4 regions of the Bradyrhizobium sp. SZCCHNS3002 genome follow, and region 1 is predicted to be linked to each of the others. Evidence: predicted binding sites of a transcription regulator. Region 1 holds the regulator's gene; each other region holds the start of a gene.
The links. Region 1 encodes LexA, which represses DNA repair genes until DNA is damaged. Its sites were predicted from a motif close to TGTTCNNNNTGTGTTCNG; they were not measured.
Positions count from the first base shown of each region.

Region 1 (4,255 bases):
GAGGCGGCGGGCCACGCGACGCACCTTCAGACGATCGGAAAGCCGGGAGCGGCTTAGGCTCTTGGCCACCCCGTGCGCGTTCGGTTAGAAGGCGATTCAGTCGATCTGCCCGTCTTCGTCCGAAGGTAATCCCATGGCCCTGATGCCGGTCTCCGATGCGTTGTCCGCGGTGCTCGCCGGCACCGAGCCGCTGGCTGAGGAAATGGTCGGGCTGGACGAGGCCTATCACCGCATCCTGGCCCGCGACCTCGCGGCGCTGCGGACGCAGCCGCCCGAGGCGATGTCGGCGATGGATGGCTATGCGGTGCGCGCGGCCGACGCAGCCGAGGCCAAGGCGCGGCTGAAGGTGATCGGCGAGGTCGCGGCGGGACGGCCGTTCGATCGCGTGGTCGGGCCCGGCGAGGCGGCGCGGATCTTCACCGGCGGCGTTGTCCCCGCAGGCGCCGACGCGGTGGTGATCCAGGAGGACACGATCGCCGAGGACGGCCATGTCGTGATCACCGAGGCCGCGATCACAGGCCGGCACATCCGGCCGGCCGGCGTCGACTTCCACCAGGGCATGGTGCTGCTGAAGGCCGGGCGCCGGCTCAGCGACCGCGACCTGTCCCTGGCGGCCAGCATGAATCATCCGGCGCTGCCGGTGCGGCGGCGGCCGAAGGTGGCGCTGCTCGCCACCGGCGACGAGCTGGTGATGCCGGGCTCGACGCCCGGCCCGGGGCAGATCGTCTATTCCAACGGCTACGCGCTGCGGGCGCTGGTGCGCAGCGAGGGCGCGACGCCGATCGATCTCGGCATCGCCGCGGATACGATGGAGGCGACGGTCGCTGGAATCCGGCGCGCCCGCGCGGCCGAGGCCGACGTCCTGATCACGACCGGCGGCGCCTCGGTCGGCGATCACGACCTGGTCAAGCAGGCGCTGGAGGCCGAGGGCGTCGAAATGGCGTTCTGGAAGATCGCGATGCGGCCGGGCAAGCCGATGATGCACGGACGGCTCGGCGACATCAGGGTGATCGGACTGCCCGGCAATCCGGTGTCGTCCTATGTCTGCGCCATCCTGTTCATGGTGCCGCTGATTCGGCGCCTGCTCGGCCGCGACGAGGCCGTGATGCCGCGCGAGACCGCCCTGCTCGGCCGCGAGTTGGGGGCGAACGATTCGCGCGAGGACTATCTGCGGGCGCAGCTCAAGGAGCGCGCCGACGGCACCCTGGTCGCAACACCGGTGACGCAGCAGGATTCGTCGCTGCTCGGCAATCTCGCGCTGTCGCAGGCGCTGGTGATCCGGCCGGCGTTTGCGCCGAAGGCGCCTGCCGGCAGCCCGTGCGAGATCCTGCGCCTGCCGAACTGAGCCGCTTCCCCGGTAAAGCCCGGTCCGTTCATCATATTTTTAGGATTGCGGAACACACATCGAACATATAGTGTCCGTTCATGATTTGTTTTTAGTATGTTGCGGGCGACGCGATGACGGTCCGACTCCAGGGCGCTCTCAGCCGGCTTGTGCTCAAGGCGCAGCTCCTGGACTCGGACAACAACAAACCGGGGACCAGGTCGAAATGCTGACGCGCAAACAGTACGAACTTCTGCGGTTCATCAACGAGCGGCTCAAGGAAGCCGGCGTGCCGCCGTCCTTCGACGAGATGAAGGATGCGCTCGATCTGCGCTCGAAGTCCGGCATTCATCGCCTGATCACGGCGCTCGAGGAGCGCGGCTTCATCCGCCGGCTGCCGAATCGCGCCCGCGCGATCGAGGTGATCAAGCTGCCCGAGCTGTCGCAGGCCGCGGGCAACCGTCGCGGCTTCACGCCGTCGGTGATCGAAGGCAATCTCGGCAAGGTGCGCACCAGCACTCCCGCGCTGGACGATGGCGAGCGCCCTGTCGCGGTGCCGGTGATGGGCCGCATCGCCGCCGGTACCCCGATCGAGGCGCTGCAGACGCGCAGCCACACCATCAGCGTGCCTGCCGACATGCTCGGCAACGGCGATCACTATGCGCTCGAGGTGCGCGGCGACTCGATGGTCGATGCCGGCATCCTCGACGGTGACATGGCGCTGATCCAGCGCAACGAGACCGCCGACACCGGCGACATCGTGGTGGCGCTGATCGACGATGAGGAAGCGACCTTGAAGCGCTTCCGCCGCCGCGGCGCATCGATCGCGCTCGAGCCGGCCAACACCGCCTACGAGGTGCGCATCCTGCCGCCGAACCGGGTGAAGATCCAAGGCAAGCTGGTCGGGCTGTACCGCAAGTACTGATCGCGAATGGGATCGGTCGATCGGCGGCGGGCGCACGCGCTGTCGCCGCCGAGCGAGAAGCCAGCCAAGCTGGAATCAGCCAGCAAAATACGCCACACGCGAATGCACTTCATGATGTGCAGCGCGGCATGCTCAAACGCTTGTGATCGGCCGCGGGCACACGCGATGCAGATCAGCGCAGAATTGCCGCGAAGCGCGCGCTAACATCACCATCGATGTCCACTCTGATAGAGGCCTGCGCCTGTCCGGGGGGAGCGTGGGTCGGCTATCTCTCAACGAGGAGCGATCCGATGTGTGACTACAGCCTCCATGCGGTTGCGTCCCGTCCCGCCAAGGTCGGCGAGACGTTGATCTCGATGACCTTCCGTGGCACCGCCACCCGCGGCTTCGCGCTGGAGAGCGAGCCGACCGTCGCAGTCTGCATGCTGCCCGGCACCGAGTTGGCCTTTGCCGAGGACGTCCGCTACGACAGCCGCTGGCTCTGGACCCGGACGATCCGCGAGCGCGTCGCGAAGTTCAACAGCATCGAGACGCACATTCCCGATCGCCATCACGACGCGATCGAGTTCGCCGACGGCCGCCACGTGCTGGTGACCCAGCTCTGCGAGGGCCAGCGCGTCACGGTGCTGCAATTGCCGGTCAGCAAGCAGCCGGCAGAGCGCCGCCCGGACATCGCCGAGGACGTGCCGACGTCGCAGGCCACACCGATTCGCCGCATCAGCATCACCTAAGGGTCTGCGCGTCGGCATTTCTGTCGGTCGTGAGCGCGCTTTCGACGGCGGGAGACTTGGTAGACTTGGGTTCTGCAAGCGCAAAGTCCTCTCGGGCGAATCTCACGCCCCGGCATCGCATCGGATAGGAACGACATCCCTCGGCCGGCATTGTGTGCCCGGGGGAGCTTGCCGCCGTGGTCAACAAGATCGATTAGAACAAGGCCGGACGGATCACCGAGCCCGGCCGCGACATGCTTGCGTTCGGATGGCTGACGGTCACGGCTGATGACGTCGCCATCTGGCAACGCTATCCGGGCGCTGCGTTCACGCTGGTCGAAGGGCCCTCGCTGTTCGATGGACCAGACGACACCGAGTATCATCTCGGCACGTTCGAGCTGCCCGGCGCTCAATCCTGCTCGCCCTGCTCCGTCTCCGGCGGCGTCGCGTCCTGAAGCCGCGCGGCCGGCGCACGCGGCGTCAGCGTCGTGTCGAACTCGCCGGCCTCGGCGGGCGCCGGCCACCATGGGCGGTCGGTGCCGCCGGCACGCGCCGGCGTCACGGCGAAGCCTATGCCCTGCTGCACCAGCAACAAGGCGCCCTGCTGCCGCAGCCGCTCGCGATCGATCACGGCCGCCGCGCAGGATGACGGCGCGGCGCGCGTGGTGACGATCAGCGCGACACGGGCGCAATCGTCGGCGAGCGCCTCAGCGCGCAAGGTCATGGCGGCGAAGCGGCCGTCGGCCATCGCGACCACGCAGCCCGCCTCGTCGCAGGAGACGCCATCGGCGAGCGAGGCGTCCGCCGGCAGCCGGGCATCGGCGTCGGCCGCGAGCCACTCCTTGGTGGCGAACACATCCTTGCCGGCGCGCATCACATGCAGGCGTCCGTCACGGCCGCGCACCGCCACCGCGCGCCCATCGCCGGCGACCAGGACGTCGGGCAGCGGCGTCGCGGCCGCCCAGGCGGTGGCGGCCAAAAGCCCCATGGCGCCCAACCAGCGCAGCGGTGTGCGCAGCAGGCCGATCAGGATGACGCCCAGGCTGGCCAAGATCAGCGGGCCGATGCCGAAGGCCGGGATGCGGCCGACCGCGCCCGGCAGCGCCGCCACCCAGCGCGTCACCGCGATCATCCAGTCGATGCCGAGGCCCATCAGCGACCACCAGACGCCATCCAGGCCGAACGGCGCCGCCAGCAAGCCCATCAGGCCGGCCGGCATCACCAGCGCCGAGACCACCGGCATCGCCGCGAGATTGGCGAGCACGCCATAGGGCGTCACGCGATGGAAATGGAAGG
Region 1 covers NZ_JAUHHY010000001.1:139,588-143,842, reverse strand. Annotated here, with positions in the region: gene glp (gephyrin-like molybdotransferase Glp) at 134-1,345, shown strand; gene lexA (transcriptional repressor LexA) at 1,551-2,249, shown strand; gene QW845_RS00645 (hypothetical protein) at 2,540-2,980, shown strand; gene QW845_RS00640 (hypothetical protein) at 3,214-3,414, shown strand; gene QW845_RS00635 (ComEC/Rec2 family competence protein) at 3,369-4,255, opposite strand, start outside.

Region 2 (4,255 bases), 120 kb from region 1:
TCGCGCCGGGCCCGTATGACGGCCCGGGCTGGGGCGCCGGCTACAACGGCACCAACCATCCGACTCCGAGCTCGACCCAGGGCGATGTCGGGCCCGGCGGCAACAACAACGGCACGCGCAGCGGGTACTATCGCTGGTGAGTTGTACGTGAGCAGACAGACGAAGCCCGCCGCTCGTGATCGAGCGGCGGGCTTCGCTTTTTGGAGAGGACGTTTATCCATCGCCCCTCATTGCGAGGGACAAAAAGCGACGAAGCAATCCGGAGGCTCGGGTTCGGCCCTGTATTGCTTCGCTTCGCTCGCAATGACGGCGCGACGGAACTACTCCGCCGCCTCGCTCGCGGCGCCGCGGCTGCGCTTCTTCGGCTTGGCCGACTTCTCCAGCACCGGCTTCAGGAACTGCCCGGTGTAGCTGCGCGGGGCCTTGACGATGTCCTCGGGCGGGCCCCAGGCGACGATCTCGCCGCCGCCGTCGCCGCCTTCGGGGCCGAGGTCGATGACCCAGTCGGCGGTCTTGATGACCTCGAGATTGTGCTCGATGACGACGACCGTGTTGCCCTGGGCGACCAGCTCGTGCAGCACCTCCAAAAGCTTCTTGACGTCGTGGAAGTGCAGGCCGGTGGTCGGCTCATCCAGGATGTAGAGCGTGCGGCCGGTGGCGCGCTTGGACAATTCCTTGGCGAGCTTGACGCGCTGCGCCTCGCCGCCTGAGAGCGTGGTGGCCTGTTGGCCGACATGGATGTAGTCGAGGCCGACGCGGCGCAAGGTCTCGAAGGTGTCGCGCACGCGCGGCACCGCCTTGAAGAACTCGGCGGCCTCCTCGACGGTCATGTCTAGCACGTCGGCGATCGACTTGCCCTTGAACAGGACGTCGAGCGTCTCGCGGTTGTAGCGCTTGCCCTTGCAGACATCGCAGGTGACGTAGACGTCGGGCAAAAAGTGCATCTCGATCTTGATGACGCCGTCGCCCTGGCAGGCCTCGCAGCGGCCGCCCTTGACGTTGAAGGAGAAGCGGCCGGGCTCGTAGCCGCGCGCCTTCGATTCCGGCAGGCCGGCGAACCATTCGCGGATCGGCGTGAACGCGCCGGTATAGGTCGCGGGGTTGGAGCGCGGGGTGCGGCCGATCGGCGACTGGTCGATGTCGATGATCTTGTCGATGTGCTCCAGGCCCTCGATGCGGTCGTGCGGCGCCGCCGCCTCGTTGGCGCCGTTGAGCTTGCGCGCGATCGCCTTGTACAGCGTGTCGATCAGCAGCGTCGACTTGCCGCCGCCGGACACGCCGGTGATCGCCGTGAACAGGCCGAGCGGAATCTCGGCGGAGACGTTCTTCAGATTGTTGCCGCGGGCGTTGACGACCTTGATGGTGCGGCGATGGTTCGGTGGCCGCCGCTCGGGTACCTCGACCTCGAGCTCGCCGGTGAGATATTTGCCGGTCAGCGACGCCGGATTGCGCATGATCTCGGCCGGCGTGCCCTCGGCGACGATGTTGCCGCCATGGGTGCCGGCGCCGGGGCCGATGTCGAGCACGTAGTCGGCGAGGCGAATGGCATCCTCGTCATGCTCGACCACGATCACGGTGTTGCCGAGGTCGCGCAGCCGCTTCAGCGTGTCGAGCAGGCGGGCATTGTCGCGCTGGTGCAGGCCGATCGACGGCTCGTCCAGCACGTAGAGCACACCCGTCAGCCCCGAGCCGATCTGCGAGGCCAGGCGGATGCGCTGGCTCTCGCCGCCGGACAAGGTGCCGGAGGAGCGCGCCAGGGTCAGGTAGTTCAAGCCGACATCGAGCAGGAAGGTCAGGCGGTCGCGGATCTCCTTGAGGATGCGGGTGGCGATCTCGGTCTGCTGCGCGTTCAGGGCCTTCGGCACCTCGGCAAACCATTCGCCGGCAGCCTTGACGGAGAGATCGCTGATTTCGCCGATGTGCTTGCCGCCGACCTTGACGCACAGCGCCTCGGGCTTGAGCCGGAAACCCTTGCAGCCGGCGCAGGGCACGTCGTTGAAGTACTTGCCGAGCTCCTCGCGCGCCCATTCGCTCTCGGTCTCGCGGAAGCGGCGCTCGATGTTGGTGATCACGCCCTCGAACGGCTTCTTGGTGTCGTAGGCGCGAACGCCGTCCTCATAGGTGAACTTGATCTCGTCGTCGCCGGAGCCGTGCAGCAGCGCGTTCTGCGTCTTCTTCGGCAGATCCTTCCACTTAGTGTCGAGCGTGAACTTGTAGAACTTCCCCAGCGCGGTCAGCGTCTGCAGGTAGTAGGGCGATGACGACTTGGCCCACGGCGCGATCGCGCCCTTGCGCAGCGTGACGTCCTTGTCGGGGATCACGAGGTCGGCATCGACGTGCTGCTCGACGCCGAGGCCGCCGCATTCGGGGCACGCGCCATAGGGGTTGTTGAACGAGAACAGCCGCGGCTCGATCTCGGGGATGGTGAAGCCGGACACCGGGCAGGCGAACTTCTCGGAGAACAGGATGCGCTCGGGCCCGCTCTTGTCGTGGATCTTGGCCACCTTCTTCTTCTCGTCATGGCCGGGCTTGACCCGGCCATCCATCTCCTTCGAAGAGGATGGATCACCGGGTCTCGCGCCTTCGGCGCGGCCCGGTGATGACGAGGAAGGGGCTGCATCCGCGAACTCGATCACGGCCAAGCCCTCGGCGAGCTTCAGCGCGGTCTCGAAGCTCTCCGCCAGGCGCTGGCCGATATCGGGGCGCACGACGATACGGTCGACGACGACATCGATGTCGTGCGGGAACTTTTTGTCGAGCGTGGGCGCCTCGGCGAGCTCATGGAAGGTGCCGTCGATCTTGACGCGCTGAAAGCCCTTCTTGAGATATTCGGCGAGTTCCTTCTTGTACTCGCCCTTGCGGCCGCGCACGACCGGGGCCAACAGATAGAGGCGGGTGCCTTCGGGCAGCGCCAGCACGCGGTCGACCATCTGCGACACGGTCTGGCTCTCGATCGGCAGGCCGGTGGCCGGCGAGTAGGGCACGCCGACGCGCGCCCACAGCAGGCGCATGTAGTCGTAGATCTCGGTGACGGTGCCCACCGTCGAGCGCGGATTCTTCGAGGTCGTCTTCTGCTCGATCGAGATCGCCGGCGACAAGCCGTCGATCTGGTCGACATCCGGCTTCTGCATCATCTCCAGGAACTGGCGTGCATAGGCCGACAGCGATTCGACGTAGCGGCGCTGGCCCTCGGCATAGATGGTGTCGAAGGCGAGCGAGGATTTGCCGGAGCCGGACAGCCCGGTGAACACCACCAGCCTGTCGCGCGGGATCTCGACGTCGATGTTTTTCAGATTGTGCTCGCGGGCGCCGCGGATGGTGATGGCCCGCAGGCTCGACTGGTTGGCTTGCGCGCGCTGCTTGGCCTTGAGCACTTCATCCATGACGATCGTCCCACGGCGCGAGACCGCGCCATTGTTGCAGGCGCGTTCTGCCGGGAGCCGGCCATCGGACGCCAGAGGGAAAAGGTATCGTCGGAACGTAGGAAGAACGTGGCCGGATTTCCAGTACCGTCAGCGAATCATCAACAATGCGCTCAGGGAATGGCAGCGAATGGCAGGAGGCTGCCGGTTCCGTCCGGCCCTGTGCGCGATCCCGCAAAGAAAAAGCCTCCGCTCTGGCAGAGCGGAGGCTGTGTGCGTTGGCCCGGAGGCGACGTTCTTAGAAGTGGTAGTTGATGCCGACCTGACCGGAATGCACGTTGAGCGTGCCGGTCGCGAGCGTGCCGAGGCCGGTGAAGGTGTAGCTCTCGCCACCGAAGCTCTTGTAGAGATACTCGCCCTTCAGCGACCAGTTCGGGGCAAACATGTACTCGACGCCTGCGCCGACGGTCCAGCCCGAGTGGATCTTGCTGTCCGAAACGGCGACGCCCGGAGCCGTCAGCGAGATGCGGTTGTCCGCCCAGGCGTAACCGCCGGTGGCGTACAGCAGGGTCGGGCCGAAGGCGTAACCGATGCGGCCACGGACGGTGCCCCAGTCACGGATCTTCGATTCGGCGGTCACGCCAAGCGCGCCGACGGAGGCATTGATGTCAGCCCAGGCAGCATCGGCCTCGAGGCCGAACACGACAGCACCCTGCTGCCAGTTGTAGCCGACGGTGCCACCGGCGAAGCCGCCCTTCATGGCCGCAAAGTCAGCATCCTCATTGGCGTAGCCACCCATCGCACCGATGTAGAAACCGGTCCAGGTCTGCACCGGCGCGAGAACCGGGGCCTTGGTGTAGGTCGGGCGTGCGGCGAGATCAGCGGCGGCAGCG
Region 2 covers NZ_JAUHHY010000001.1:257,233-261,487, forward strand. Annotated here, with positions in the region: gene QW845_RS01215 (hypothetical protein) at 1-140, shown strand, start outside; gene uvrA (excinuclease ABC subunit UvrA) at 321-3,383, opposite strand; gene QW845_RS01225 (porin family protein) at 3,661-4,255, opposite strand, start outside.
Region 2: uvrA (excinuclease ABC subunit UvrA) is a predicted target of LexA. The motif match lies at 3,475-3,492, and genes of this name have one in related genera.

Region 3 (4,255 bases), 120 kb from region 1:
GAACTTGGTCCTGCGCGTGACGACACGCTCGCGGAACGCGACGAAGATCGTCAGCAGGTCCTTCAACGTCATCGTCTGCGGGCGGCCGCCGTCGAGCGCCAGCATGTTGGCGGCGAAGCTCGTCTGCAGCGGCGTGAACTTGTAGAGCTGGTTGAGCACGACGTCCGGCACGGCGTCGCGCTTCAGCTCGACGACGACGCGGTAGCCGTCGCGGTCGCTTTCGTCGCGCAGGTCGGCGACGCCTTCGATCTTCTTTTCGCGCACCAGTTCGGCGATGCGCTCGACCATCGTCGCCTTGTTCACCTGGTAGGGAATCTCGGAGATGATGATCGCCTCGCGATCCTTGCGGATCGTGTCGATCGTCACCTTGCCGCGCATCATGATCGAGCCGCGGCCCAGATGATAGGCCGAGCGGACGCCGGCGCGGCCGAGGATGATGCCACCGGTCGGGAAATCCGGCCCCGGAATGATGTTGATGAGGTCGTCGATCGTGAGCGCGGGATTGTCGATCAGCGCGATGCAGGCATCGATCACCTCGCCGAGATTGTGCGGCGGGATGTTGGTGGCCATGCCGACCGCGATGCCGCCGGCGCCATTGACCAGCAGGTTCGGATATTTGGCCGGAAGAACCGACGGTTCCTTGTCGGAATTGTCGTAGTTGGCCTGGAAGTCGACGGTGTCCTTGTCGATGTCGTCGAGCAGCGGAATCGCCGACTTGGCGAGCTTCGCTTCGGTGTATCGATAGGCCGCGGGGGGATCGCCGTCGACGGAACCGAAATTGCCCTGGCCGTCGATCAGCGGCACGCGCATCGAGAAGTCCTGCGCCATGCGCACCATGGCGTCGTAGATCGACTGATCGCCATGCGGATGGTATTTACCGATGACGTCGCCGACCACGCGCGCGGACTTGACGTACTTCTTGTCGGGCGTGTGCCCCTGCTCGTACATCGAATACAGGATGCGCCGGTGCACGGGCTTGAGGCCGTCGCGCGCATCGGGCAGCGCTCGCGACACGATCACGCTCATCGCGTAATCGAGGTAGGAGCGTTTCATCTCGTCGAGGATGGAAACGGGACGAATGTCGGAAGGTCCGCCCGGCTCGCCGGGCTTCTCATCTTCTTTATCGGACAAAGGGGATACCGGTCGGTTTTGACACGCGAAAATCGCTTGGAATCATATAGCGCATGGCGCTGCCGCTAGCCACCCCCAAGGGGGTTCGGAGCGCGCTTTTTCTGCTCGCCTTTCCAGGGACTTAACCGGTTGCCGCGGCCGCCCATGGCAGGCTCCGGGAACCCTGTTTGGCTATGGGCCGAAGACCACCTTGTGCATGATCCGTCCAGGCATGAGCGTGAACAGTCCGGCAATCACGAGGGCGCCGGAGAACAGCGTGATCATGGCCCGGCGATGGGGCCCCACCCGATGGCGGTGCGCAGCCCACACCGCAACCGGCAGCACGGCCAGCGTATAGAGCGACAGCAGGTGAATCGGGCTGAAGGGACCGACCAGCCGGATGGTGTGAATCCAGAACGAGCTGGCCGCAACGGCGGCCATGAGAGCGACCCAGATCCAGCCGAGCGTTCGATGCGGCAAGGTCCCGTTCGGGGCTGCGAACTGGACCAGCCCCAGTGCGAACGCCGTCATCGCGGCGACAGCGTGCAGCAGGACGGCGGGCTCGGCGGCGAGCAGCGGTGCGAAGCTCATGCAACACCCCGGTGGTCAGGTTACGCACAGCTCAAGCGAACGAAACGTCAGACGCGCGCGATCGCCTGCAATGCGAGACCCGAGGTGATCGCCCCGGCTCCCGTCCCGACACGGACGGAAGCCACCTTGTATCGACCGAGGACGCAGGCGGCTCAGAACGGAATGTCGTCGTCCATGTCGCTGTTGCGTCCGCCACCGCCGGCCGAAGCGACTGCGCGGCGCGGCGGCGCCATCGACGGACCGCTGCTGCCGAAATCGCCGCCACCCATGTCATCGGAGAAGCTGCCGCCCCCGCCACCACGGCCATCGAGCATCGTCAGGGTCGAGTTGAAGCCCTGCAGGACGACCTCGGTCGAGTACTTCTCGACGCCGCTCTGGTCGGTCCATTTGCGGGTCTGCAGCGCGCCCTCGATGTAAACCTTGGCGCCCTTCTTCAGATACTGCTCGGCGACCTTGCAGAGACCTTCATTGAAGATCACCACACGGTGCCATTCGGTCTTTTCCTTGCGCTCGCCGGTCGCCTTGTCGCGCCACGTTTCCGACGTCGCAATGCTCAGATTGGCGATCGGCCGCCCATCCTGCGTACGCCGGATCTCGGGGTCCTTGCCGAGATTGCCGACCAGAATCACCTTGTTCACACTACCCGCCATCACCACTCTCCCGCGGTTCTCGATCATCGGACCGGCCGTCCACACCGGCCTCACGGCGTCCGGTGGCTAACCCTTCCTCTCGCGGCGGACCCTATACGGTTGCCGCGCGGTCCACCCGCCTCGTCCATTGTTTATCCACATATAGCAGGCGGACGGCCATTGTTCCAGTTTTGTTCGCGCGCCTGTGTCTACAACCGTGCGTCGAGTTCCAAGGAACCCGATGGAACCCAATGGAACCGCGAAAAAGTTCCGTCAATCACGAAAAAGCGATTAACTTTCATCAGCTTACATCGCCCCACTTCCTCCCCGCCTGTGGCTTTTGGGAGACGGTATCCAGGGTTGAATCGCGTATATTTGAGGACGGATTGGGGCCGCAAGCGTGGTCGCACCAACTTCACAGACGTGCGTCTCCGGGGACCATTTTGGAGACGCCCAAAGCGGGAGACTTGGGATGAAAAGAATTTTTCTTGGAGCTGTCAGCTTGATGGTCTTGGGGGCGCTGACGCCGGCGGGAGCCGCCGATCTCGCCGCCCGCCCGTACACGAAGGCCCCGGTGATGGCGCCCGCTCCGCTTCCGACCTGGGCCGGCTTCTATCTCGGTCTGCAGGGCGGTGGCGGCTGGGGCCGCAGCGATGAGACCTTCTTCGGTGCGCCGAATACGGCGATCTTTGCCGGCACGCAGCGTTACGACATCACCGGCGGCTTCGCCGGCGGCGTGATCGGCTACAATTGGCAGGTCGACAACATCGTGTTCGGCCTCGAGGGCGACTATCACTGGGCGGACATCGACGGCCGCTCGGCCGTGATCAACGCCGGCGTCGGTGACACCTACTTCACCAAGCTGCGCGGCTTCGGCGACATCAAGGGCCGGCTCGGCTGGGCCACGGGTCCGGCACTGCTCTTCGTCAGCGGCGGTGCCACGGTCGGCGATCTGCAGCACCGCTACGATGGCGTTCCCGGCAACGTGTTCGTGCAGAACGACTGGCGCTGGGGTTGGACGATCGGCGCCGGTGCCGAGTACATGTTCGCTCCGAACTGGTCGGCCAAGGTCGAGTACAACTATCTCGATTTCGGCAAGAGCTCGATCCAGTACTCCCCGGTCGCGACCAACCGCTCGGAGTGGAGCGACACCGTCCATACCGTCAAGGCCGGCATCTCCTACCACTTCGGTGGTCCGGGCATGTCGCGCTACTGATCGCACGCCAAAAGCGAATATGTCGAAAGGCCGGCCTCGCGCCGGCCTTTTTTTGCGTGCCAGAACCGGTACTTGCCGAGCCGTTGTGTCCTTTGGGTGACGGCTTTTTACGGCGGAAGGGGCTATCAAGGTCCGGCGGGTGGGCGTTGGTGAGAGCGTGCGTGCGGGCGTCGGACTTGGTTTGGGGAATGCGATGAGAAGGCTGTTGCTGGGGGCGACAACTTCGCTGGCGCTGGGGATTGCGCCGGCCATCGCTGCCGATCTGCCCGCGCGCACCTTCACCAAAGCGCCTGCGATGATCGCGACGATCTATGATTGGAGTGGTTTCTATGTCGGCCTGAACGCCGGCGGCGCATCCTCCCGCACCTGCTGGACCAACAAGGTCACTTTTGCCGGCGTCGCGGCGACCAATGCCGAGGGCTGCCATGATGCGACCGGCGCGCTGGCGGGCGGCCAGATCGGCTATCGCTGGCAGGCTGGCGGCTGGGTGTTCGGCGTCGAAGGTCAGGGCAACTGGGCCAACCTCAAGGGCAGCAACACCAGCCAGTTCGCCCCGGCCGTGACCAACCAGACCAAGATCAACGGCATCGGCGTGTTCACCGGCCAGGTCGGCTATTCCTGGAACAACGTGCTCTGGTACGTCAAGGGCGGCGCCGCGGTCGCAAGCGAGAAGTACAACGGTCTCGCCACGGCAACGGGCGCGGCTCTC
Region 3 covers NZ_JAUHHY010000001.1:264,088-268,342, reverse strand. Annotated here, with positions in the region: gene gyrA (DNA gyrase subunit A) at 1-1,131, opposite strand, end outside; gene QW845_RS01255 (DUF2306 domain-containing protein) at 1,303-1,701, opposite strand; gene QW845_RS01250 (single-stranded DNA-binding protein) at 1,854-2,351, opposite strand; gene QW845_RS01245 (porin family protein) at 2,803-3,546, shown strand; gene QW845_RS01240 (outer membrane protein) at 3,740-4,255, shown strand, end outside.
Region 3: QW845_RS01250 (single-stranded DNA-binding protein) is a predicted target of LexA. The motif match lies at 2,512-2,529, and genes of this name have one in related genera.

Region 4 (4,255 bases), on a different contig from region 1:
CGCGGCCGTCGAAGGCGCCGGCCGGCTTCTCGCCCGGCGCATTGTCGCGCCAGGCCAGGGCGGGACGAATCAGGTCCGCCAGCCGCTCCAGGATGTCGACGCGCACGGCGCGCTCGCCCGCCTGCTTATAGCCGAGCACGCGATAGGCATCGCGCGGCAGCGCCTTGTCGACCGGGAACGAGGTCCGGCCCGAGCTCGCCAGATGCTGCGCGCCGGTCAGCGCGGACATGTCGACATTGCCCTGCTTCTCGGCCCACAGCAGCGCGGCGAGAGCGCGCGCGGCGGGCTTGAGCAGCGCCGGGACGTAGATGTGGTAGGCACCGAAACGCACGCCATATTTGCGCAAGGTGGCGCGCGACGGCTGGTCGAGATCCTTCATCTCGGCGGCGATCTTGGCGCGCTCGATGACACCGAGCGCCTCCACCAGCTGGAACGCGATGCCACGGCCGATACCGGTGATGTCCTCGGCCTTGGACAGCTCGAACAGCGGGCCGAGCAGCTTCTCGATATGCGTCTTCAGCCACAGATCGAGCCGCGCCTGGACCTTGTCGCGCGCAGCACCGGTCAGCCGCTCGTCGGCGATGATGCGCAGGCGCGGATGCAGCGCGTCGTCGGCCGCGACCAGCTTGGCGACGGCGTCGCCGGTCCAGCGCATCGTGCCGTCGGCGGTGAGCACGATGTGCTCGTCGGGCGCGCCGGACAGCTTCTCCGCGCGCGCCTCGATCTCGCCGGCCAGCGCCTTCTGGGCAGCAGCCTGCAAGGCCTTGGCCTCCGAGCCGGCTTCGGCGGCGTCGGGCGCGAAGGTGAATCCATCCAGGCGGCCGATCGCGTGCCCTTCAACGATCACTTCGCCGGTCTTGCCGATTTCCGTATTCAAAACACTGTTCTCCCGCAGGCGCCGCATCAATACACTGGTACGACGATCAACGAAACGCTCCGTGAGCCGTTCATGAAGGGCGTCTGACAATTTATTTTCGAGTTCGCGGGTAATCCCCTGCCAATAATCAGGGTCGCGCAGCCAGTCGGGCCGGTTGGCCACGAAGGTCCAGGTGCGAATCTGTGCAATCCGCCCCGACAGCGTATCGATGTCGCCATCGACGCGGTCGGCCTGATCGACCTGGGCCGCGTACCAGGCGTCCGGAATACGCCCCTTCTGCATCAGGAAGCCGAACACGGTGGTCACCAGCTCCGCATGGGCAGCCGGCGACAGCCTGCGATAGTCGGGAATCTGGCAGGTTTCCCAGAGACGCTCGACCGCTTCAGCGCCATGCGCCATGTCGCGCACCTCGGCATCGCGCGCGGCATGATCGAGCACGCGCAGATCCTCCGCGGTCGGCGCGCGCGTCAGCGCGTCATGCCCCGGCGTAATCGCCAGGGAGACCTGGAGCGCGCTCAAGGACGCGAAATCAAGCCTGGAGTTGCGCCATTGCAGCACCTTCACGGTATCGAAGGTGTGGTTCTGGAGCGCATTGACCAGCTCGGGCTCGAACGGCGCACAACGTCCGGTGGTGCCGAACGTGCCGTTACGCGTCGCGCGTCCGGCACGGCCGGCGATCTGGGCAAACTCCGACGGCGTGAGCCGGCGGAACTGATAGCCGTCATATTTGCGGTCGGATGCGAAGGCGACGTGATCGACGTCGAGATTGAGCCCCATGCCGATCGCATCGGTGGCGACGAGATAGTCGACGTCGCCGTTCTGGAACATCGCCACCTGCGCGTTGCGCGTGCGCGGCGACAGCGATCCCAGCACCACAGCGGCGCCGCCATGCTGGCGGCGGATCAGCTCGGCGATGGCGTACACCTCGTCAGCCGAGAACGCCACGATGGCGGTCCGGCGCGGCTGCCGCGTGATCTTCCGGTCGCCGGCGAATTCGAGCTGCGACAATCGTGGCCGTGTCACCATCGACGCACCGGGCAACAGCCGCTCGATGATGGGGCGCATCGTCGCAGCCCCGAGCAGCAGCGTCTCGTCGCGCCCGCGGCGATTGAGGATGCGGTCGGTGAAGACATGGCCGCGCTCGAGATCGGACGCGATCTGGATCTCGTCGACGGCCAGGAACGACACGTCGAGATCCCTGGGCATCGCCTCGACCGTCGACACCCAATAGCGCGGGTTCTTCGGCTTGATCTTCTCCTCGCCGGTGATCAGCGCGACGGCCTCGCTGCCGACGCGATCGGCGATCTTGTTGTAGACCTCGCGCGCGAGCAGCCGCAGCGGCAGTCCGATGATGCCGGAGGAATGCGCGAGCATGCGCTCGATCGCCAGATGCGTCTTGCCGGTGTTGGTGGGGCCGAGCACGGCGGTGACGCCGCTTCCGGGAGCACGGTCGGACGTGCGCTCGAAAGGCGAGGCAGCCGAAGAGGACGAAAAAGCCATTCGTTAAATGTGGGTCTCGAAGCCGGCGTTGGAAGCGCGTCGTTCACGCGCGACGGATGCGGAATTGTCGTGTGTCTGGAGAGGCTGAGATGCTGACCCCTGTCTCACATTGTGACGCATATAGTGCCGCAGCTTAAGCTTCGGAACGCCTTGAGAACGAATCGCGAAGGAATCGCTGACTCTGTCGGCTTTCAGGCTTCGTTCACCGCAACATCTCGCGCTCTGCGATCAAGCCAGCACTAGATCAAGTTTTCGCGGGCTCCACAAGCAACGCTTTCGCGATGGAACTGGCGCGCATTCCAGGGCGTCCCGAGTCGAATCAGAATCAGGGAAGAGTCAAACGGATTCACGCGCAGCAGACAGCATCCATACGGGGACCGGCAAATCGGAGGTCAACGCGGAATCGCCATCGCATTCAAGCGAGAGCGGACGGCATGCCGCCAGACCTTCACGCCACGGCCGCTGTTGCGGCTCAGCCGCTGACGGGGCCGTGCCACAGCGACGAGATTCGGATGTGGAGGAGCAGCGATACGAGGCGCTACTGGGTCTTGGCGACGTGCGGCGCCGCCTGGGTGATGAACGACGTCGCCTCCAGCATCGCGGTCCCCAGCGGGGTCGGGATCACCATCTTGAACGGCACCAGCACGCGGGTGCCGGCGATCGGCACGAAGAAGATCTCCATGTTGCGGGCCTGAGCCAGATATTTGATGACCGGCCGGTCCGGGATGTAGCCCGCGACCGGCGTGAAGTAGATCGCGCAGACCAGCGCCGGACCGCGATAGCCCTTGTCAGCCTTGACGTTCTCCATGCGCTTGTAGTCGAGCTTGAGCTCGTAGCGCATGCGGCCGTCGAACACGGGCGCAGCGCCGCGGCAGGAGTCCGGCGACAGCAGTTCGCCATTGCCCGGCACCCGCACCAGAGAGGCCGTCATCGGATCGAGCACGCCGCGCTTGTGGGCATCCGTCACCGGAATGCGGTCGGGATCGACTGGAGGCGCCGGCTCGATGGCGAAGTCCTTCACGGTGCCGTTCTGCAGATTGATGCGGATCTGCTCCGATTTCTTTCCCGTGGAGGTCGAGGCCTGGTAGCTCTGGCCGACCAGGGCGCCGTTGACGACGCGTCCCTGCACCGAGCCCGTGCCTGATCCTTGCGAGAAGCTCTTGAGCAGGCCGGCGGTGCCGCCCTGAGCCGCAGCACCATACTGATCATCCCCGATCTCGACCGCCCAGGTGCCCTTGCCGACGGGGATGCCGGCCAGGGAAGCCTCGTATTGAGCGTCCAACCGAGCCTGCGCCTGGGCGCCTTGCGCCAGCAACAACAGGCAGAGCGCTGCCCCGGCCGCGGCCAGGCGGCCCGAGAGAAATGAGGGAACCGAGATGATGGTCACGTGACGAATGATCCTGCCGATCCGCCTGCCTGAGCGCCGGACCGATCCGACGCGCCGTCCTTGCTACTTAAGCCAAAAACGCCTTCAAACAACGCGAACCGTCCGACAATGGCGGTTTGTCCAGCGCTTTGCGCCTGAACAGCACTCAGAACCGTCGTCCGCAGCGCTGCCGGAACCGAGCCGCGAACCTCCGACCGCGCCAGCATGCCGCCATTCCGGACCGTTCGCGGGATATCCATCCATCACGTCCGAATGCGCCCTTTATATGGTCTAAACTACCCGCTATACTATTGATTACACGCCTGCTTTTCTGCTGGTCGGCGATTTCGGCCCGACCAGGAGGAGGCATGGGTCGCGTCCTCCGGGTTCGCCGGCCCGGCTCCCTGTATTTGCTGCGGCCTTCAAAACCTTGACGAAAAGCCGCATCCCCCCTATAGGACCGCATCTCCCAGAGACGAGCTGGACGAGTTTTGGACCCCCGCGGCCCGCCG
Region 4 covers NZ_JAUHHY010000002.1:181,917-186,171, forward strand. Annotated here, with positions in the region: gene QW845_RS05240 (helicase-related protein) at 1-2,377, opposite strand, end outside; gene QW845_RS05245 (DUF3108 domain-containing protein) at 2,916-3,692, opposite strand.
Region 4: QW845_RS05240 (helicase-related protein) is a predicted target of LexA. The motif match lies at 2,519-2,536, and genes of this name have one in related genera.